Tautonia marina: one gene and its partner. The protein of the gene in region 2 interacts with the protein of the main gene of each other region in a pairwise test. Links are inferred from orthologs where the notes say so. Each region holds a gene or a part of one and is shown on either strand. Other genes may lie near its edges. The genes, in order: eno and rpe.

Region 1 (11,106 bases), on a different replicon or contig from region 2:
GGCACCCCGGCGTTGGTCAGCTGGGTCCGTCGCAGGTCCAGGTATCTCAGCTCCTTCAGGCGGCCCAGTTGCATGATCCCTCGATCCGTCAAATCGCTCCAGCAGACCCAGAGCATCTGCAAGTTGGAACACTGGGAGATGAGCATCAGGTCTTCATCGCTCAGATCCGCCTCTCCCAGGTGCAGGTAGGTCAGGCTCGGCAAGGCGCAGAGGGCCGCCATCTCCGATCCGCTGATCGGCTTGATCCCAATCAGTTCCACGGTCCGGAGCGCGGCCGTGGCCGACGGATCCGGCAACTGGTCGAGCCGGGTGATCGTCGCCGGGTGCGTGTTGAAATCGACCGCTCCTCCCCGCGACAGCACCCATTCGGCCACTTCCCGATCGAGCGGCAAGGCCACGGCGGGAACACGCTCCGGCAGCGCCGGGCCACCCCCCGCCCCCCTCCACGACCACACCCAGGCCCCCAGCCCCAGCCCCAGCACCACCGCCCCCAGCACCACCACCGCCGGGATCACCCATCGGTTCAGACGGGCCCGACGCTCGCGGCGGCTCGGGACCAATCGGCACGGTCGAAGCGCCTCGGCCAGCTCCCAGGCCGACGCGAACCGATCGGCCGGGTGCTTGGCCATCGCCTTCATGCAGATCTGTTCCAGACACGGCGAGAGGTCCGGCACCAACCGACGTGGCGGCGGCGGTTCATCGTGAATCAACTGCTCGCGGTACTCGGCGCTCGATCGCCCCGGAAACGGCCGACGACCCGTCAGCATCTCATACAAGATCACCCCGAACGAAAACACGTCCGTCCGCCGATCGACCAGCCGAGACTTGCCGCTGACCTGCTCGGGACTCATGTACTGCAACGACCCTTCCACGCAGTCCTGGTCGCTCCGGTCGGTCGTGCGCAGCGCCAGGCCGAAATCGGCGACGTAGGCGTTGTTCCGCAAATCGAGCAGGATGTTCGATGGCTTTAGATCGCGGTGGATGAACCCCTTCTCGTGCGCATGGGCCAGCGCCTCGGCCACCTGCCCGCCGATGGCCACCACCTCGTCGACCGGCAGCCGTCGCAGGGCAAGCTGGCTCGAAAGGCTCCCCCCGTCCACGTACTTCGAGACGATAAAAACCGTCTTTTGATCCAAGTATCCGCAGTCATACACTGGAACGATATTCGGGTGATCGAGCTGCGCAACCTTGCGGCCTTCTTCCATCAACGAGTCGATGCTCAGGTCCGAGGTCCGCCGCGCGATCTTGATCGCCACCTGCCGCTGCAATTCCCGATCGTACGCCAGCATCACGACCCCGAAGCCCCCCCTGCCCAGCTCGCGCTCCAGGCAGTACCGACCCGCGATCACCCGGTCGATCGCCACCGGGACCGTTGGATCGGGGGCCGAGTCGGGCTGCAGCCGGATCGTCTCGTCGGCTCGGGCGGCATTCCTCACATCAATCGCCGACATCGGCATGGTCTCGCCGACCTCGGTCCCCGGCTCCGTCGGCTGCACCGAGTTGGCAGGACGCGGAGGAGGAGGCGGAGCCTTGCGGCGACCACCGACCGCCGAATCACGTGCTGTTGGCTCAAGGTGCGGGTTCGGGGTGTTGCTCGACATGAGATCATCACTCCCACAATCGCCAACCGATGCCGGGAGGTCCCATCCTCACCACGGCACGCCGGCGGACCCGATGCCTCAGACCATTTCCCTCGAACCTTCGAGGGCTGCGACACCTTCCCGACCTTCCCAACGACCGATCCGATGCTCACACCGCAATTCCCAATCAATCAACACCGTTCCGCCCCGTCGCGCCACATCCAGCCACAGATTGCAATCGTACCCGACCGCCTCGCCGCCCGACCGTGCGGGCCCCTCCCGAAACACCCCGCGACGCACCAACGCACACCCGAGGCCCGTTCCCCCGATCGGCTCCAGGCCCGCCCCCCCTTCCAGGTGGACCAGCTCCCCCGTCTCCAGGTTCGTGTATCGCCAGGCCACGCTGCACCCCGGAACCACCCGAGAGCGATAGTTCGCCGTCACTCCATCGACCGTCGGCCCCATCCGATCGAGCAACCGATCGAGCGCATCGGCCGGGGGAATCACATCATCTTCCAGACACCAGATGAGGTCGGTCTGGGCCAGTTGCCCGATCCGGTTCCAGATCGCTCCCACTCGGTGGTTCACGGCCCGGCCATGCCGCCGACGCCCCTGCTCCCCTTCGTCCAGCGGCGCATCGGCCAGCTCCGAGGCCGACAGCCCCGCCACCGCCGGCCTCGGGTCGCGGTGGTACGAGTGCCCGGCATAGCCGTCCTGCTCCAGCAACCACCGACGCAGCCGCTTCCCCACCGCTTCCGATCCCGAATTATCATAAAAGAGCAAATGCAACTGCGACGCCGGATACGACTGCCGCGCCACCGCGTCAAGCACGGCGTCGATCAAATGCTCCCGGCCCGACCAGGGAATCGCCAGCGTGACCAGGTCGGTCGGGTCGATCGTCCGCCGCCACTCGCTTTGGTGGTTGGCGCGGGCCTTCGATCGGCAAACGCCGTCGTCGTGGCGATAGTAGTAATAATCCACCGGCGCGGGGATCATCCGCCAGCCGTGGTCGCGGAACCGCCGCCAGAGCGCCCAGTCGTCGTGAGGAACCGTGCCGTTCGGATCGGGAGCGAAGACCGGCCAGCCACCGACCTGACTCAGCGCATCGGTCCGGATCAGGGCCGGCACCCCCGACAGGTTCGATCGACCGAGCAGGTCCGGATGGTACGGAACGCTCAACGTCCCCTGACGCGAGCCACAGAACCACAAACGAGGATAGGCCGCCGCCGCCCGGCAGTCGGTGGCGATCGTCGCCAGCAAGACCTCCAGGTAATCCGGCGGGATCATGTCATCATCATCAAGGAAGCAGAGATACGGCAGGTCGGCCAGTTCTCGCATCCCGACATTCCGCGCCGGGTTGCCGCTCAGGCCCGATCCGACCCTCGCCCGCAGGTATTCCACCCCCGGATAGCGCCCAACCACCTCCTCGGCCGAATCGTCATCGCCGTCGTCCACCACCAGGACACGTTCCGGCCGATGCGTCTGCATCATCAGCGAGCCGAGCATGTGCGGCAGCCAGTGCGGCCGATTCCGGGTCGGAATCACCACCCCCACCCGGTTCGGCAAGGTGGGCCTCGCATACCAAAAGGCCCCCGAAACCTCCTGCACCTCCTGCTCTGCACCGACGCGCTGGGCCGCCTGCGACGACGTTCCATCGACCATCGCGTCGCCATACACAACGGCGCGCATCACGTCCCCATACGCCATCGCCGGGGCCGCGTAGCCGGCACGGGTCACGCCGAGTGTCGTGTCCGCACCAGACACTCGGAGATCAGCTCGCTTCGCCATCGTTGCGTCCATTCTCCCGGCCAGGCAGCACCTCGGCCGGCCGACCATTCACAGAAGAAGTCTCTATGACAAAATCTCACGTTCTCGATTCTACGCGTTCCCCATCGTTCTGCCGCACGAAAAAAATCCGCTGTCGTCTCATTTTTCCGAACGCATCACTGCACACGGAGACCGATCCCCCGGCTCCGCTCCTCCATGACTCTGCGTGTCCGGGTCTTCGATCGTCCGCTCATCCGATTGGAAACGAATTCTGCCCGTCGTCAGGATTTCAGATCCGCCACGACTCCGCTGCCTCGTCTCGGCGAGCGACCTCGATCATCGGCCTCGGCTCGGCGGCGATCAGGCGAAACGCCAGCGGTACCACCTCACTGGGCAACGCTTCGGCATCCCCCGGCCGACTCGTCCCCACCCGCGTCAGCGTGCCCTCGACCAGCCGATACAGCTCCAGCGCCCACGGATCGCGGTCCACAATCAACACTTCCCGCGTGTTCACCGTCGCATAAAACCCCAGCTTCTCCCGCGACCGATCCCCCTGGCTCGCCACCTCCACCGCGAAATCCGGCCCCCCCAGCCAGTGCGTCTCCCGGTTGATCGCCGACGTCCCATTCAAAAACACCACGACGTCAGGGCATCGGTAGTTCTGCTTCCAACCGTCATCTCGATCGCTCACGTTCACCCCTGGCCGAACCCGCCCGAGCCCCGCCAGGCCAACCACCGTTTGCAAGACAAACGACAGACCCATCACAATTTCTTGATGCTCGTCGTTCGGCATCGGCGCCATCACATACACCCCATCCCAGACCTCATCGAACCGATCCCCCCCCGAAGCCCGCCGCTGCTCCAGGATCTGATCTTCGACGTACGAATCGAGCACGAGCGTTGCCATCGTTCAGGCTCCCTGGTGATCCGGCCGCCCTGATCCCCTTGACCTCAGATCCGCCACGATTCTCCCCTCTCGTCTCGGCGAGCGACCTCGATCATCGGCCTCGGCTCGGCGGCGATCAGGCGGAACGCCAACGGCACCACCTCACTAGGCAACGCTTCGGCATCCCCCGGCCGACTCGTCCCCACCCGCGTCAGCGTGCCCTCGACCAGCCGATACAGCTCCAGCGCCCACGGATCGCGGTCCACAATCAACACTTCCCGCGTGTTCACCGTCGCATAAAACCCCAGCTTCTCCCGCGACCGATCCCCCTGGCTCGCCACCTCCACCGCGAAATCCGGCCCCCCCAGCCAGTGCGACTCCCGGTTGATCGCCGACGTGCCGTTCAGGAAGACGGCCACATCGGGGCAGCGGTAATTCTGCTTCCAACCGTCATCACGATCACTGACATTCACCCCGGCGAACACCAGCCCTCGCTCTCCAAAATTCAAAATCACCTGAAGAATCGTCGAAAGCCGCGTGGCGATCAGTTGGTGTTCGTTGTTCGCGAGCGGCGACATTACATAGACCCCGTCCCAGACCTCATCGAACCGATCCCCCCCCGAAGCCCGCCGCTGCTCCAGGATCTGATCTTCGACGTACGAATCGAGCACGAGCGTCGCCATCACCCAGGCTCCCTTTTGACTTCCGACCGGGGCCACAAACGACCGACGGAGGCGAACGCCCCACAGATTGGGCCGTCGCCTCCGTCGCATTCTAACCGATCGGGCTCATCGAGCGGGCGGTCAGGCCCCTCGGCGGGTCAAGGGGGTCGGGTCGAAGACGGCCGACTCGCCCAGTTGTTCCTCGATCCGGAGCAACTGATTGTACTTGGCGATCCGGTCCGATCGGCTGGCCGAGCCGGTCTTGATCTGACCGCAGTTCGTCGCCACGGCAATGTCGGCGATCGTCGCGTCTTCGGTTTCGCCCGACCGGTGCGACATCACCGCCGTGTAACCGGCGCGGGTGGCCATGTCCACCGCTTCGAGCGTCTCGGTCAGGGTGCCGATCTGGTTCACCTTGATCAGGATGCTATTGCAGCAGTGCTTGGCGATCCCCTCGCTCAGCCGCTTCGTGTTGGTCACGAAGAAGTCGTCGCCGACAATCTGAATCCGGTTGCCGAGCGCCGCCGTCAGCTTCGCGTAGCCGTCCCAGTCGTTCTGGTCGAGCGCGTCCTCGATCGAGACGATCGGGTACTTGTCGCACCAGCCGGTGAACAGCTCGATCATCTGCTCGGCCGAGAACAGCTTGTCCGGCGCCGACTTCCAGAACTTGTACCCCTTGCGCCCCCCTTCCTCGAACAACTCCGAGCAGGCCGGGTCGAGCGCAATGGCGATGTCCTTGTCGCGGCCGGGGGTGTAACCGGCCTTGCTCACGGCGTCGAGGATGAACGGAATCGCCTCCTCGTTGCTGATGTCGGGGGCAAATCCGCCCTCATCCCCCACAGCCGTGTTGTGCCCGGCCTTCTTCAAGACCGACTTCAGGCTGTGGAAGACCTCGGCGACCATCCGGAGCCCTTCGGCGTAGCTCTTCGCGCCGACGGGCATGATCATGAATTCCTGAAAGTCGATCTTGTTGTCGGCATGCTTGCCGCCGTTGATCACGTTGGCCATCGGCACCGGCAAGACCCGAGCATTCGCGCCGCCGATGTAGCGATAGAGCGGCAACCCCTTGCTCGCCGCCGCCGCCTTCGCCGCGGCCAGCGAAACGCCCAGAATCGCGTTCGCGCCGAAGGTCCCCTTATTCTCGGTCCCGTCGGCCGCGATCATCGCCCGGTCGAGCCCGACCTGATCAGCCGCGTCTCGCCCGACGACCACCTTCGAAAGCTGCGTGTTGACGTTCTCGACCGCCTTGCGGACCCCTTTGCCCACGTAGCGCCCTTTGTCGCCGTCTCGCAGCTCGACCGCCTCGAACTCGCCCGTGCTCGCCCCCGAGGGGACTGCCGCCCGGCCCAGCGTGCCGTCGGCCAGGATCACGTCCACCTCAACGGTCGGGTTGCCGCGCGAGTCGAGAATCTCTCGCCCCTTGATGGCCACGATCGTCGCCGGCTCGGTGCCGCTCGGGGCGTTCTGCCCCCGGATGCCGGGAATCGCGTTGTGGGTATGGGTACTCATCGGGTGCTTGCTCGTTTGGAAGAAAAAAAGGGTCAGAGAGAAAGAAACGGACGACGCGCCGATCCGTGGTGATTCACCGTCGTCAAAACGATCGGGGACCTTCGCGAACAAGGTCCCAGGACTGGGGTGGCCCCGGTTGCTCACCAACCGGGATTGCGGAGCGACACGAAGTTTGAGTACGGCCTCATCCGCCCCGCAACTCAGACGCGGGCCACCATCGGTTGCTAACCTTGAGCATCACGCCAGCCCCCCGGGCTCGTCCGCGATGCCTCCCGTCTGCTCCTCCGCGTCGGTCAGGACGCGGGGGACATCCGGCCCGGGGTTGCCGAGACGAGACCACCGGGGACCCGCGGGGGGGGAGCGATCGAAACTGATGGGCGAGATCAAGCCTCGACGCTCAGCTTCCCCCCGCGATCCCGACGGTGTTCCAGGCGACTCAGTGCGCGAAACGGCCCCCAACTCCCGCATGATGTTCTTCGGGTGGGCCAATTGGGAGTGGTCCCCAGACCGAGAGTCGGGGGCCGCCGCGCGGTGGAGCATCCCAGGTGCCAGTTCTTGGGGGCATTCGCAACCTGTGGCGAACGCACGCGGGCCGGGACCTGTCCCCAGATCACGGCCCGCATGCGGTCGCGTGCGGGCTGCATATTGTGTCACGACTGCCTCGGATTGACCAGACAATCACGACCACTTCCCCAAGACTCCCCGGCGGGCGGGCTCGTGTGCCGCCTCGTCGCGACGTCAACCATCGCCGCCGGGCTCTATGGTTATCGGCGCGGCACCCCGCCGTCTTGACCCTCTCGAAAATTCAACAGCCCGATTCCCTCCCCCCGCCCATCACGCCCACTCCAGGGCCACGCCTTGCCCGTGCTGCGGGTGGTTCGGGTCGATCGCCCGCAACTCCAGCGTCATCCCTCCGGCCCTCAGGTGCGCATCAACCCAACCGTTCGGCAACCCGTCCTCGAACAGATACGCCACCGGCGGCAGGTTGATGAGGTACAGCCCGTCCCTCCGCCCGATCGACCACCGATGCGTATGCCCGTACACATACGCCTTGACCTGCGGCCTCGCCGCGATCAGCTCAAAAAAGGCCGCCGTATCCTGAATGCCCGACCACCGTGTTCCTTCCTCCGGCGGCGTAAACTGCGGGTTATGGTGCGCAAAGAGGATCGCCGGTTTCTCGCTCCGCCGATCCAGTTCCTCGGCCAACCACGCCAGCTGCTCCTGCCCCAGCTCCCCCGTCACCACGTCCACCTCAAACAACGTATCGAGCAAGAACAGATTGGCGTGTTCCGACTCGATCACGCTCACATGCTTCGACGCGACCACCACCCGATCCGGCTTCTGCATCACCAAAGCGTCGTAGAGCGGCCCGCGATCATCGTGGTTCCCCATCGTCACGTGCAGGTCCAGCCCGCCTCCGGCCATCGGCTCGACACACGAGGCCAGGTTCGCGTAATCCTCGGGCAGCCCTTTCAAATACGCGCAATCGCCGTTCAGAATCACCCCCGCCGGCTTCTGCTCCAGAGCCAGCAGCTCGCCCACCACCCGCTGCAAGTTGCGGGTCATGTTCACCCCTCGGGCCTCGATCTCCGGCCGACTCGGGATGTGCGTATCCGACAGCAACGCAAACCGATTCGCGTCCCACTCCGCCCCGATCGCCCCTCTCCCCACCGCCAATCCGGCCACCGCCGCCGCGCTGCCCGCCAGAAACCCTCTTCGGGACAACGCTTGCACATGAATCGGCATCGTTTGCTCCTCCAGAACGCTTTTGTCTGCCGACTCACTCTAAATGAGCCTCCCCCCCTTTTCAACACGCCCCGCCCCGCCCGCACTCCACGCCAATCGCACCATCTCGCGCTCGCACGAGACCAACACTCAGCGGGAGGTCACCCGCCTCGGCCGATCGCCTGAGGGGGGGCTCGCTGAGCAAGGCCATGGTAGGATCTCGCGCCGATCCGGCCCCCCTTCGGCGCGGTTCATCGGGGAAATGCTCCCCTCAACCGAAGAGATTCGCGTCTGTTGTCGTCTAGGAAATGATCGATCGAACATCCCCAACAGATTGTCCCGGCCGCCCGGGGATCAACCCTCCTGGGAGATCGAGATGAACGATCGCGCCGATTTCTACATCGTCGAGAACATCATCGGCTACACCGGTCAGATCGACCAGAATCCCACCGTCTACTTCCTGACCAGTCCGGCCCAGGGGCCCAATGAGTACGGACACATCACGCAGAGCCACCAGATTGGCCCCAACGAAGGCCGCGAAACCGTGCGCCGTTCGTCGATGTACGAGATCCGAGTCGGCCCCGGCGGGGAGCTCGAAGAGTGGGATGGCGGACGTTGCATCCACCGGTCGCGCAACCCGCTGATTCCCATCGCCGGCCTCAGTGCCAAATCGCGCTATCTGCTCAGCTGCTCGATCGCTCGCTTCACCGAAAAGAAACGCATTGATCGCTTTACTGAGCAGCAGATCGACGAACTCTACGATTACGGCGTGGTTCTCGGACGGTAACGCTCGCCGCGTGGTTCGGGCCATCCCCCCTCCACCGATCGACACCGGCGTTCATGCAATCTGTCCGATCTCTGTTCCCTCTCCGGTCCCGAACGACGACAGGGAAGGCGAGCGCTGTTTCCGCGTGACTGTTGCGTGTCAGGAACGGGGGACTGGCTCCGCGTCTTCGAGGTGCCCGTCCCCCGTTCCGGCAGAGACGCTCCATGCAAACGAACACCGCGCTAATCTGACAAAAAGATCAAGGCGTAGGCGAACATCGGAATGACGATGACCCAGTATGCCGCGATCGCCTTACCGAGCCGGCCAAGCCCGCCCGCCCCGTCTCCGGAACGCCCGACCAGCGCCACGAGAAAGCCGATCCCCAGCACTGGCGGTGAAAGGATGATGCTGAATGTCCAGAGACTGTAAATGACGTTGAGGGAATGAATCTTGAAGACCTGGTCGATGACGTAAACAACGCATCCACTCAGGTAGATCCACGCCACAACCACCGAGCTCACCACCTGGGCCTTCCCGGAGCGCGTCCCGCAATAGGCCCGCCGCGTCTCGGCCGGCCGGATCGCCAGCAGGACGAGGTGGCCGAGCGTCACCGTCATCCCGAACGGCAACGAGTACAGGCCGACATCCACCACCACTTCGACCCAGTCAATCGCCGAGAGCGTCCCCCCCCCTCCCACGAGATCCCCGACCGTGGTCGGCCCCCGCGGCGACAGGATCATCGCGGCCTGACACCCCAGCGCGACCGCCGCGATCATCACCATCACGTCGATCAACCGCCAGGGCGTGGCCGGTCCGCTCGTCCCGATTTCCGATGTCACGGCACCGCGCTCCGCCTTCCCGAGAGGAACTCGATCCTCCCCCTGCTCCCCGGACTCGACCGAGTTGATCCCGGGCACCTCGACGTTGCCATCATGTGGCGGCCTTGTCCCATCACCCTTCGGCCGATCGGGCGGGTGGCCGAAGCAACGACTTCGTGCCCCGCCCCGCAACACCTGCTCTCACCGGGGCACGCTCGAAGACTCGCTCTGCCCCGGCCACCCGCCGCAATCCTCACGCGCGAAGGATCTTCTCCATCGCCTTTCCCTTGGCCAGCTCATCCACGAGCTTATCCAGTTGGCGAATCGCCTGCATCAACGGATCCTCCACCTCTTCAACGCGGACGCCACAGACGACCCCTTTGATGAGCGCACGATTGGGATTCATTGCCGGCGCCTGAGCAAAGAACGTTTCGAAATCCGTCTTCTGTTCGATCTGATGGAGCAGCCCCGCCTCGTCATAGCCGGTCAGCCAGCAGATGATCTGGTCCACCTCCTCCTTCGTGCGTCCCTTGCGCATGGCCTTCTCGACATACCGGGGATACACCCCCGCAAACGGCATCGCAAAGATTCGATGTCCGGGCATCTATAATCTCCTTTGCGTTCCTTTCATGAAGAACATCAGCGCTCCGGGCGCTTCCCCCTCGATGGGAATGGTCCCTGATACGATCCTGCCAATCAATGCTCCATCGGGAAGTCGCCACCGCGTAAGGCATGAGCGGATGACACTTGGGCTTGAACATCCTTCGAGGCCGATTCCTCATGACCAACGCCTCCCCAAAGGCGTCGCGTACCCGCATGTCAACAATTGATCCAACATTCTCCACGCGCTGTCCTGGCCACTCGGCATACGTTCTTGCAGGAAGATCAACCGTCAGCATCTCCTGGTCGCGTCCTGACGAGCCGGTCCCAGCAAGCCGAGTCTGGTTTCGACTCGGAGACGGGGTTAGCATACCGAGACCGTGGCTGTCGGCCGCCTTCACCCGGCGTGAGCATCATTCGCGAGCCGGTGACCGCCAATCGGCGTCTTGGACAGGATGGCCAACCCCGACGAACCGCGAGCCCCGGCCCAGTCGCCATCCCTTTCGAGCCGATCCGCGAACCCGACTGCGGACGCCCCCGTCTTCGAGTCGAGACCTCCGGTCGCCTCTCGGCGTGCAACCGCGATGGATCCGCAGTGCATCGGCGAACCTCGGACGAGACGCCTAACAACCGGAGCGAGCACATGCTTTCCGAGGACAACTTCAAGGCCCAGTTGGATGACCTCAAGCAGCAGTATCGGGACGACAACGCCTGGGTCGGCAAATGGAATCCGGGAAGCTGGAACGATGACGAGATGATGGAGGAGTACATCGAGGCCGCGTGGAACCTGTAC
Region 2 (11,010 bases):
CCTTGCCCTTCACCTCACCCGATCAGATCGAGGCACTCGCCGATCGGCTGGCGCGATCCGGTGTCAACCTCGTCAATCTCTGCGACCTGGATGCCCCGTTTGGTCCCGGGGGCAGCCTGATTGATGATGCCGCCAACAACACCCGATCGCTCGACCCGCTCGCCCTGGCCGACTTCGATCGGTTCATCGCGGCGTTCAAGGAGCGCGGGATTTATGTGGCCCTCACCCTGCAAAGTCAGGCTCGCTTCCGAGCCGACGATCCCATTGTCGAAGGTCGTGCCCTTCCTCCGGGAGGCGGCCCCGCTGCCGCGTTCGACCCGACGCTCCGGGAACGAACACGACAACTGGCCGAGGCACTGCTGACCCGGGTCAATCCCGAGACCGGGCTGGCGCTGCGAGACGATCCGGTCCTTGCCTGGGTCACGCTCGCCGGGGAACTTTCGCTGTTCAACCTCATTGACGATCCCGACGCCCTTCCCCCCGCCCAGGCCGAGGCCCTCCGCGAACGGGCTCGGACCGATCGTCGCGCAGGGCGGCCGTTCTGGCAGGTGACCGAGGCGGCGCAGTGGTCGGGCCTGGCCGACGACCTCCGAGCGATCGGCCTTCGAGTGCCCATTGCCGGCTCCTCTCACTTCCGCCGAGAGCCTGAGTTTGCCGCGGCTCAGCGGGCCGAAGGCCTCACACTCATCGACGATCGATTGTTCTGGCAACCCCCTCGGTTCGCCGCACCCGAGCTCCGTTCGTTGATCCGACGCCCGACCGATGAACTCACGTCCCTGGCCAATGCCAAGAGTGCTCCCGATCGACCGTACGTGGTCGGCCAGTATGCCTCGTATACCGAAGGGGCCTGGGCCCTACCGTTTGAGGGTCCGGATCTCCTCCTGGTCAGCGCTCTGGCCAGGGCCGAAGGGTGGGATGCCCTGGTCCGCCGGGCAGTCAGTCGCCTGCCGGACCCCTGGGGAGCGGCGGCTTCGGGCACCGGGGGTGGTCAGGATGTCTTCGTCCTGCCCGGCGTTGTCAACGGAAACCCGCAAGTCTTTGGCCTGCTTCCCCACGCCTCGGCGCTGCTGCTCCGAAACACCGCCAGGGCCGACACCTCAGGGATGCCCGGAACCTGGGACCATCGCATAGGTCGCTTCACCATCGATGCTCCTCACACCATCGGCGTGGCCGGGCTGCTTCAGGGAGCCGCCGCCTCTCGCGACGGCCTCTCGATTCGATCCGAGGATGCCCTGGGAGCCGTCGTCGTCTCGACCGTCTTGGGCAAGCCGATCGCCGAGGCCGATCGGTTCCTCATCACCGCGGTGGCTCGCGTGCAACCGACCGGACTGACCTGGGTCGATCACTGGAAACGCGAGGTGGCTGATCCCGGGCGTCCCCCGCTCCGAGTCGAGCCGATTCGGGCCTCAATCACCTGGAATCGAGACGATCCGGTGACCCTCTTCGCCCTAGACAGCGCCGGGCGTCGCATCGGAGAAGTCAAGGGAGCCGCCACCAGCAACGGCCTTCGATTTGTGCTCGATCGCCGGGAGGGTTACCTTCACTGGGAGCTCGCCGTCGGTTCGCCCTGAGTGGGGCGAGGCAGTCGGGCTTCATGGAATGTGTGTTCGAAAGTGATGCTGATGTCTCGGATGCTCGTCACCGGCGCGGCCGGTTTCATCGGCTCGCATCTGGTCGACCGCTTGCTCGACGACGGGGTCGAGGTGATCGGGGTCGACAACTTCGATTCGTTCTACGATCCCCGTCTGAAGCGTCGCAATCTCGACCAGGCCCAGAGCCACCCTGGCTTTCGGCTGGTCGAACTGGACCTGCGCGATGCCGAGGCCGCCTCCCGGCTCGTCCGGGAGACGCACCCCGAGGTGATCTTCCACCTCGCCGCCCGGGCGGGGGTCCGGCCGAGCATCGAGCAACCCCTGCTCTATACGGAAGTCAACGTCTCCGCCACGACCACACTGCTGGAAGCCGCCCGACAGCTCGACCCCATGCCCCGGTTCGTCTTCGCGTCCAGCTCCAGCGTCTACGGAGATCGACCCGATGCGCCCTTCCATGAAGACGACCGCGTGGACACGCCCATCAGCCCCTACGCGGCGACCAAGAAAGCCTGTGAACTGATCGCCCACACCTTCCACCACCTCTACGACTTGCCCGTGACCGGGCTCCGATTCTTCACCGCCTACGGCCCCAGGAACCGCCCCGACCTGGCGATCTCCAAGTTTGCCCACCTCATCGAGCAAGATCGCCCCATCCCCATGTTCGGCGACGGCACGACCCGACGGGACTATACCTTCGTTGGCGACATTGTGGATGGAGTCATTCGAGCCGCCGACAAATGCAAAAAACACCACATCTACAATCTTGGTCACTCCGAGCCGATTGAGCTGCGTGAGATGATTGCGGCGCTTGGCCGCGCGCTCGGTAAGGAACCGATCATCGACCGACAACCCGAGCAACCGGGCGATGTGCGACAAACCTTCGCCGACATTTCCCGCGCTCGAACCGAACTGGGTTACGATCCCTCGACCCCTTTCGAGGTCGGGCTCGCCCAATTCGTTTCCTGGTTTCGGTCTGTTTGAAACCGGGTGCTTCCTGTGATTTACTCGTCGGCACATCCCAGGGCGAACAGGACTCCGTCCACGTCTGCGAGGTCTTCCAGGAAGGTCGATTCACCCACCCACACCCCTTTGGTGTGACGGTGGCCGATCGCAATGCTTCGAAGTCCCGCCGCTCGGGCCGAGGCCAGCCCTGCCGCCGAATCTTCGAGCACCACGGCCTCCTGACGGGCCACTCCCAACCGTTCCAGAGCCGTGCGGTAAGGCTCGGGGTCCGGCTTGGTCCGTGTCACGTCTTCCTTCGACACCACCGTGCTGAATGCACCGGCAATCCCACCTGATCGGAGCACGCTGTCGACATCCTCACGCCTTGCCGAGGTGACGACCGCCAGCACCACCTGATGTTCGAGCCGTCGCACCAGTTCGGCGACTCCGGGATAGAGGCGGGGTTCATCCCCCAGCATCGCCGCGGCCAGCTCCTGCTTGCGACCCACCCAACCCTCGATCGCGGCGTCTTCGATCTTCTTGGCCGTGAGAATCTCGGTCAAGAAGGCGCGGTCGTCGATCTCGGCGGCGCGGGAGCATTGCTCGGGAGTGACCTCCAGCCCCATCACGGCGAAGATCCGCTCCCAGGATGCCACATGAACATTCTCAGTGTCGGCGAGAACACCATCGAAATCGAAGAGGACAGCGCGGGGCCTTGGCATCAGACTCGCCTGCGGTCAATGAATCGGGCGGAGCGGGAAACGTCTGCGCGGAGATTCCCCGAACGGTCGCGGCCAGGGCGGTTTGATCGTCATCCTCACGCCTTGAGCCCGGTGATCGTCGTCAGGGGGTCACGTAGTTGAGCAGTTGAGCAAGTGTGCTCCGCAGGTCATGACGGTGAACGATTCGGTCGATGAACCCGTGCTCGAGCAGAAACTCGCTCCGCTGGAATCCTTCGGGAAGCTTCACCCGGACCGTCTGCTGAATGACCTTCGGGCCGGCAAAGCCGATCAGGGCCTTTGGCTCGGCGAGGATCACGTCCCCCAGGCTGGCGAAGCTGGCGGCTACGCCCCCCATCGTCGGGTGGGTCAGTACGCTGATGAAAAAGCCCCCGGCGGCATGATAACGTGCCAGGGCGGCAGAGGTCTTGGCCATCTGCATCAGGGAGAAAATTCCCTCGTGCATCCGAGCCCCGCCACCGGAGCCGGAGACGATGACCAGCGGGAGCTTCAGACGGGTGGCTTCCTCGATCGCCCGGGTGATCTTCTCCCCGACGACCGAGCCCATGCTGCCCATGATGAACCCGGAATCCGTGATCCCGAAGACGGTCCGGATCCCCTTGATGAATCCTTGACCCACCACGGCGGCCTCGGTCAGACCCGTTCGGCGCTGTTCGGCCTCGACTCGGGTCGGGTAGGGCCGACGGTCGTTGAAGCCCAGGGGGTCACCAGGGCGAAGGTTGGGGAACCATTCCTCGAAGGTGTCTGTGTCGAGCAGGTCGGCGATCCGATCGCGGGCCGATCGGGTGAAGTGGTGATTGCACTGGGGGCAGACGTGGCGGTTGCGCTCGACTTCCTTCCGGAAGAGGGTTGCCGAACAGCCGTCGCAGCGCATCCAGACCCCTTCGGGGACCTTCTTGCTGACGGCGGGCAAGGGGACGGCGTCGGTCGAAGAACTGCGGTTGGAGGCCATGGGCGGAGTCGCTCCGGTGGGGGCGACGGCCGGGCTGGGGCTCCGGACATCGGCATGAGGGGTGGTGAGTTGTTCCATCAATCTCGAGCTCGCGGGGAAGGGAAACGAAAGAAGTCGGGACCCTGTCGGAATCTTAAGGGTCGCCTCGACTTAGGGGGGTGATCGATCCTGTCGGCCCTCTGCGACGACTTCAATGCGTTCAAAATCGCCCGTCGGGACCGGTTCGAGCAAGAGGACATTCTCATCGCGTCTGAGGAAGCAGGAGACAAGCCGGGCGATCGGCTCGGCCACAACGAGACCGATGGCCTCGTCTCGGTGTTTGCGAAGGATCGGGCGAAGGGCCGTGGTGATTCGGGCCAGGGCGGTTTCCACGGGCTCTCCCTGAGGAGGGCAGACCGTTCGAGGGTCTTCCTGCCACTGGCGGAACAGTTTGAGATTGCGTCGGCGGATCTCGTCGATCTGCAAGCCTTGCCAGAGTCCCTGGTCGAGGTTCCGAAGCTCGTCGAGCCGACGGACCCGCAGGCCCAGGGCTCGTCCGACGGTCTCGGCGGTTCGCACCACGCTTTCTCCGGGGCCGCAATACAGCGCAGAGATGGCCACGCCGTTTCCCGCGAGCCGATCGGCCAGTTCGGCGACCTCGGCACGGCCTCGGTCGCTCAGCGGGACGTCGAGGATGCCCTGGACCCGGTTTTGCTCGTCGTAGACCGTGGCACCCGGTCGAATCAGAAGCACCTGTGTCATTCGAGTGACGGGTGAGCCGCCCCGCCCGGGACGCCCCCGCCTCGTTCGAGTCCACGACGAGCCGCCTCGGCCACCTCGCCCAGCGACGCCGCGTAATTGCCATCGGGTCGATAGGTGGCTGAACCGACGACCAGCTGAGTTGCGCCGGCGGCTGTCGCCCGGTCGGCCGTCGAGGCATTGATCCCGCCGTCGATGGCGATCCGCAGGCTCGGCCGAGCCTGGCGGATCGCCCGAACTTTTTCCAGGACATGATCCTGAAACGATTGGCCCCCGAAGCCGGGCATGACACTCATGACCAGCACCGAGTCGATCGCATCGAGATACGGCTCAACCGCCGTCCAGGGGGTCGGCGGGTTGATCACCAGTCCGGCCCGGCACCCTTGCTGCTGGATCTGCCGGAGCAAGTCGGCGGGAGATGGCACCGCCTCGGCATGAATCAGGAGGCTATCGGCCCCGGCCGCAACAAAGGCGTCGAGAAAATCGGCCGGATTGCTCATCATCAGGTGGACATCGAACGGAAGCGAGGTCACCTTACGCCAGTCGGCCACGACGGGAGGCCCGTAGCTGAGGTTTGGCACGAAATGCCCGTCCATCACGTCAAGGTGCAGCGCGACCACCCCGGCAGCCTCAAGGGCGGCGATCTCCTGGCCCACCCTGGCAAAATCGCAATCCAGAAGCGACGGCGTGATCACGGGCGCGGACGCGCGATCCCAGACTTGCAGTCGCTCAGTTCGATCGCTCGGCATCGGATCACCTCGGGTGACCTCGGGCCTCGGAGCAATGGCCTCATCGCTCCGCCCCAGTCCGATGACCGATCCCGCTTGCTCCCGTCCGAGAGCCGGGGATCGATCGTTTCTCTATACCACTGCCTCTCGCGAAGGTCCAGAGAATCCGTCCGGTTTCCCCATTCGTGTTCTTCTCGATCTCCCGAAAATCGAGGAACGTTCGAACGCAAAGGCAGACGAACCCAACTTGCCCAGCCTTCTTGTCTTGCATTCCTTGTGCCATCGATCAGATCGCGGAGGATGCCAACCGACGACTCTGTCCGTAGCATTCACGTTCCATCGGACATCCACGGCATTCGAATCGCTCGAAAACCCCAACGCGTTTCATTTCCGAGCGGATTCGAAGCGTGAGAAACCCACGTGGAGACCAGAAGTCTTGCGCCACCCAAGGGCTGCCTTCGGATCGAGCACCGCAGCCGTGATGGATCGCAGCAGCTGGCGGTCTCCTCATGAGCCCGGAACGAGAACGGGAGCCAGGGCTCGGTGCTCGGGAAGCTGACCTGGGTGACGCTTTCCGAACACCGTTGCGTCCAGGGCCGATTCAGTCGCGATCCGGAATGACTCGCAGGGAGTTGAAGGATTTCCCTTCGAGCGCTTCGAGGAACGCACCGCCGCCGGTGGAAACGTGCGAGACCTTGTCGGCGAGGCCAAACTGTTCCACGGCCTCGGCCGTTTCGCCTCCTCCGACGGCGGTGACCGCGGGTGACGCGGCCATGGCCTCGGCAACGGCGATGGTCCCTTTGCGGAACGGCTCGTCCTCGAACTTGCCCATCGGGCCGTTCCAGACGACCGTTCCGGCGTTTCGAATGATCTCGGCGTAGGCTTCGGCGGTCTTGGGTCCGATGTCGATCCCGATCTGACCTTCGGGAAGATCCGAGCCCTCGATGACGGTCGTTTTGGCTTCGTTGGGATCGAGCGAGGTCGTCACCAGGTGGTCCTGCGGCAGGACAATCTTGTCGCCGCCGAGTTTCAAGAGGTGCTGGGCAACGTCGAGACGATCCTCCTCGCAACGGCTCATGCCGATGGAGTGCCCCTGGGCCTTGAGGAACGTGTAAGTCATCGCGCCGCCGATGAGCAGCTTGTCGACCTTCTTGAGCAGGCTCTCGATCACGCCGATCTTATCGGAAACCTTGGCCCCTCCCATCACGGCGATCATCGGGGGCTTCGGCTGGCCGAGAAGCTGGTCGAGGATCTGCAGTTCCTTCTCCACCAGGAGGCCGATGGCCCGCTGGTCGCTCGGGAATTGCTCGGGGACGGCGAGCATCGACGCCTCGTCGCGGTGGCAGGTGCCGAAGGCGTCGTTCACGTAGCAATCGGCCAGGCCGGCAAGTTGCTTGGCGAACTCGGGGTCCCCTTTCTTCTCCCCTTTGTTAAAGCGGACGTTCTCCAGGACCACGATCTCGCCGGGCTTCAGGGCGGCGCACTTGGCCTGGGCGTCGGGGCCGACCGTATCGTCGGCCTTCTGCACGGGGCGGCCGATCAACTCCTGAAGCCGGGCGGCGACCTTGTCCATCCGGAAGGCGGCGTCGGCCTCCGGGTCCCCCTTGGGACGGCCCAGGTGGCTGACGAGAATCAGCGAGCCTCCCTGGTCGAGAATGTGCGTGAGGGTCGGCAGGGCCGATCGGATCCGGCGATCGTCGGAGACCTCGCCGTCCTTCGTCTGGGGGACATTGAAATCGACCCGGACCAGCGCCTTCTTGCCCTTGAAATCCAGGTCCTTGATCGTTTGCTTGGCCAAGGTGGGTGTCCTTTAATGACTCTCGGTGTGGGATCAAGGTTGTCGGGCCGATCGATCCCGTTCGAATCGGGTCGGGACCTCGGCGCGTCGAGATCGTGTTCGGAATCGACATGAGACAACGCCCGGCCCCCCTTTACCAGGGATCGGCCGGGCGTCGTCGCGAGGAAACGTGGTGGCGAGAAGAACTCGATCGGCTCGGCTCAGAGAGCGGCCATCTTCGAGATCAGCTCGGCGGTCCGGCAGGAATAGCCCCACTCGTTATCGTACCAGGCGCAGGTCTTGAGCAGGTTCCCCTGCATGACCTGGGTCCAGTCGGGCACGAAGATGCAGGAGTGAGGGTCGGTGATCACGTCGCTGGAGACGATCGGATCGGTGACGTAGGAGATGATTCCCTTGAACGGGGCCTTCGATGCGGCCTCCTTCAGGGCATTGTTCACCTCATCGGCGGTCACATCGCGCTTCATGACCGTGGTCAGGTCAACGATGCTGCCGGTCGGCACCGGAACGCGGAGGGAGATGCCGGTCAGCTTCCCCTTGAGTTCGGGGATCACTTCGCCCACGGCCTTGGCGGCACCGGTGGTCGTCGGGATCGTGTTGATCGCGGCGGCTCGGGCGCGGTAGGGATCGCTGTGGATCTGGTCGGCCACCCGCTGGTCGTTGGTGTAGGCGTGGACGGTCGTCATCAGGCCCTTTTCGATGCCGAAGGTGTCGTTGAGCACCTTGGCGAGCGGGGCGAGGCAGTTGGTCGTGCAGGATGCGTTCGAGATAATCCGGTGGTCGGCCTTGAGCTGTTCGTCATTGACGCCGAGCACGACGGTCAGGTCGAGGGGGTCCTTCGCCGGGGCGCTGAGGACGACCCGATCGGCTCCGGCGTCGATGTGCTTCTGCAAGCCGGCCCGGTTGGTGAAGAAACCGGTCGACTCCAGGGCGATCTGGCAGTTGAGCGATTTCCAGGGCAGGTTGGCCGGATCCTTTTCCGCCAGGATCGGGATTTCCTTGCCATTGACGATGATGGCCTTCTCCGCGGCCTCGACCGTGCCGTTGAACCGGCCGTGGACGCTATCGTACTTCAGCAGGCTCGCCAGCTTCTTGGCGTCGGACAGGTCATTGATCGCGACGATCTCGAAGTCGTTGGGCCGCTCCGCCATGACGCGGAAGACCAGACGGCCGATCCGACCGAAACCGTTAATACCAACACGAACAGCCATGGAGAAAATCCCCGAGTCGTTAAGGAAACTGTCAAATAAGAGTGCAAATCGTGGGGGCGAAGATCGCAAGTGGTCATTTCGTAAGCGACTTCGACGGTATGGCGCGGATTATAGAAATTCGGGTTTCGGCCTGTCAATCCAAGCCGCGACACCGGGCCGTCCTTCCTCCCGAGCCTCGCAACACGCAACCCAGTAAAACGACTGATCGGAGCGACGCCCAGTCGCCGGGCCTCGCTCCGATCGCTTGATCTCTCAACGGAAGCGTGAGACGCACTCAAGTCAGTGCGACTTGAACCAGGACCGCTTGGGAGCCGGGGGCACGTAGTAGATCTGCACCGGGGTCGCCTGCGGCACCGCGACGGCTTGCGAGACGATCGGGGCAACGTAGGTCACCGACTGCGGTTGCACAGAGAAATACTGAACCTGAGTCTGAGATTTCCCCTGCAACTGCCCCGACGCCTGAGGCGAGGGAGTCGACCGGGACGAATCACCTTCGATCACCGTGATCTGAATCGAGGGGGAATCGCCTCGCTCGGGGGGGGCGTGCTGCTGAACCTGGACCATCGATTTCGCCACACTCCCGTAGCTCGGTACCGCAACCAGTGCTTGTTGCGTTGGGACGTGGAGCACGCTGACCTGAGCCGGTTGCGTCGGCAAGGCGTACAGGATCGAGGGGGAGGCCGCGGGCTGCGCAACGGGAACCGCGATCAACTGCCCTTTTTTTCGAAAGAGATCACCGGCGTTGGCAGATTGCTCAATGAGCCCGGGTGTCAGGAGGACGACCCCGAGCAAGGTCAGGCACCGGACACTGATCGAGGACAACCTCATGGTCGTTCGCTCCGTTGACAAAGAATGACCCAATCCGTGTTCAGGTCGGAAGGCGTTTCGAGCGCGTCGAGCCAACCGATTCGAGCTTCGGGGACTCGATGGGGAGACTGTGTCAGTTCCAGGGGAAGCACCACCGGGAGTGACGGTCGGGAACACCCACCCGGATCGGCCGATCCGTCGTCGGAACCGCGATGATCGGAGGAACCGTGACCACCGGAGGTTGAACGATGACGGGAGGGTACCCAGGATCGATCACACCGGAGTGTTCGGCCAAGATCCGCTCAACCTCGTGATCGACCGCCTCAAGAAACTCCGGGGGAAGGGATTCCACGGTTCGACCGATACGGTGTGCCGCATGCTCTCGGAAAAATTTGCGGAGTGTGGTACGTCGCGTGGGCAGGTCGATCCCGGCGACGATAAGCCCCTGATCGACGGCTCTGGCCAGTCTCGCCAGTCGCTGAAACTGTTCCGGGGCCAGTTCAAACGGCTCGACGCTCGGCGGTTCCTCGGGTTCGGAAGGCTCGTCGGGCTCGGAAGGCTCGTCGGGAGTGATGGGGGTCGTCGTCTCTGGACGAAGCGCCAGCGGAATGCCCCGAGCGATCACTTCCGCCATGGCCCGGATTTGCTTCTGGGCCGAAATGGGGATGGACGCCTCGGCATCACGACGCTGAAGACTCTCCTCGAGCAGGGCCATTCCAAACTGTTCGAGCCGGTCGATCCGATCCTTGATCGCAGGCCATTCTCCCGAGATCTTCCACTCGGCGTTTTTTCGTCTGAGAAGCTCGGCAATTCCATCAAGCTCGTCTTGAAGCAAGAGGTCATCGGCAGGGTCGGCATCATTCGTTGGGTTCAGGTTCCCTCCGGCGATCCCCGACGCGAGCGCGACGACATAGTCCCGTTCCGCCTCAACCAGATCACGCGGATCGTCTGAGGGAGAGATTGCTCTGGCGGCCATCTCAATCGCCTCTTGCTCAAACGTCTTCCGCAGTGTTGCTGGATCGAGATTTGATGCCTTGAGTTGCGCGAAGCGATCCGCAAGCACCTCCGCGAGGATTGGCTGAAACGGACGCAGACGAACGGGGATGGACGAATCGTCGATCAGCAACGGCCCCTGGTCCGTTCCTGGAGCATCAGAATGCTCATCTTCCACAACGATCGAGACAAGCCGCCCGGCATCCTCTTTCAACGAGTCGGGAAGGAGCAGAAGTTGGTCGTCAGACAGACCGGTGTTCATCACGTTGTTGATGAGTTGATACGCTTCGATCAACAACCGTCCCCGCAAGGTGTCGGCGGCAATGTCGGGGTCCGCTGCCTTCAGTTCGTCGTGAACTCCCTGGAGCGTGCGGTGGATCAGATCGAACTGCTCCGGAGCAAGCGAAACCTCCTCCGGATCGACCGCGCGCTCTTGCCCCTGAGCCGCAACTTGCCCCATCGAGGCCGGCGCAACCAGACATACCAGGACGATCCAGAAGGAGGTCGGGCCG

Evidence for each region.
Region 1: the proteins of rpe (region 2) and eno interact in binary tests that used the Escherichia coli proteins (3 or more experiments, as listed by UniProt). The link is inferred for Tautonia marina from one-to-one orthologs.

The regions. Positions count from the first base shown.
Region 1 is NZ_WEZF01000001.1:12,950-24,055, reverse strand. The notes cover bases 4,221-7,179. They hold eno (phosphopyruvate hydratase), read right to left. Parts: upstream 6,405-7,179; coding sequence 5,037-6,404; downstream 4,221-5,036. Other genes in these bases: GA615_RS00140 (Uma2 family endonuclease), read right to left, coding at 4,299-4,916; GA615_RS00145 (Uma2 family endonuclease), read right to left, coding at 4,221-4,254. Outside these bases: GA615_RS00155 (protein kinase domain-containing protein), read right to left, coding at 1-1,601; GA615_RS00150 (glycosyltransferase family 2 protein), read right to left, coding at 1,680-3,368; more of GA615_RS00145, read right to left, coding at 3,637-4,220; GA615_RS00130 (metallophosphoesterase family protein), read right to left, coding at 7,239-8,150; GA615_RS00125 (hypothetical protein), read left to right, coding at 8,506-8,916; GA615_RS00120 (hypothetical protein), read right to left, coding at 9,138-9,734; GA615_RS00115 (DUF2200 domain-containing protein), read right to left, coding at 9,967-10,317; GA615_RS00110 (hypothetical protein), read left to right, coding at 10,957-11,106. UniProt on the Escherichia coli protein: Catalyzes the reversible conversion of 2-phosphoglycerate (2-PG) into phosphoenolpyruvate (PEP). It is essential for the degradation of carbohydrates via glycolysis.
Region 2 is NZ_WEZF01000006.1:214,423-225,432, reverse strand. Bases 3,839-6,701 are described here. They hold rpe (ribulose-phosphate 3-epimerase), read right to left. Parts: upstream 5,714-6,701; coding sequence 4,964-5,713; downstream 3,839-4,963. Other genes in these bases: GA615_RS09690 (phosphoglycerate kinase), read right to left, coding at 6,294-6,701; GA615_RS09700 (histidine phosphatase family protein), read right to left, coding at 4,377-4,967; accD (acetyl-CoA carboxylase, carboxyltransferase subunit beta), read right to left, coding at 3,839-4,304. Outside these bases: GA615_RS09720 (hypothetical protein), read left to right, coding at 1-1,571; GA615_RS09715 (GDP-mannose 4,6-dehydratase), read left to right, coding at 1,623-2,573; GA615_RS09710 (HAD family hydrolase), read right to left, coding at 2,594-3,256; more of accD, read right to left, coding at 3,378-3,838; more of GA615_RS09690, read right to left, coding at 6,702-7,490; gap (type I glyceraldehyde-3-phosphate dehydrogenase), read right to left, coding at 7,691-8,698; GA615_RS09680 (hypothetical protein), read right to left, coding at 8,978-9,526; GA615_RS27785 (hypothetical protein), read right to left, coding at 9,639-11,010. UniProt on the Escherichia coli protein: Catalyzes the reversible epimerization of D-ribulose 5-phosphate to D-xylulose 5-phosphate.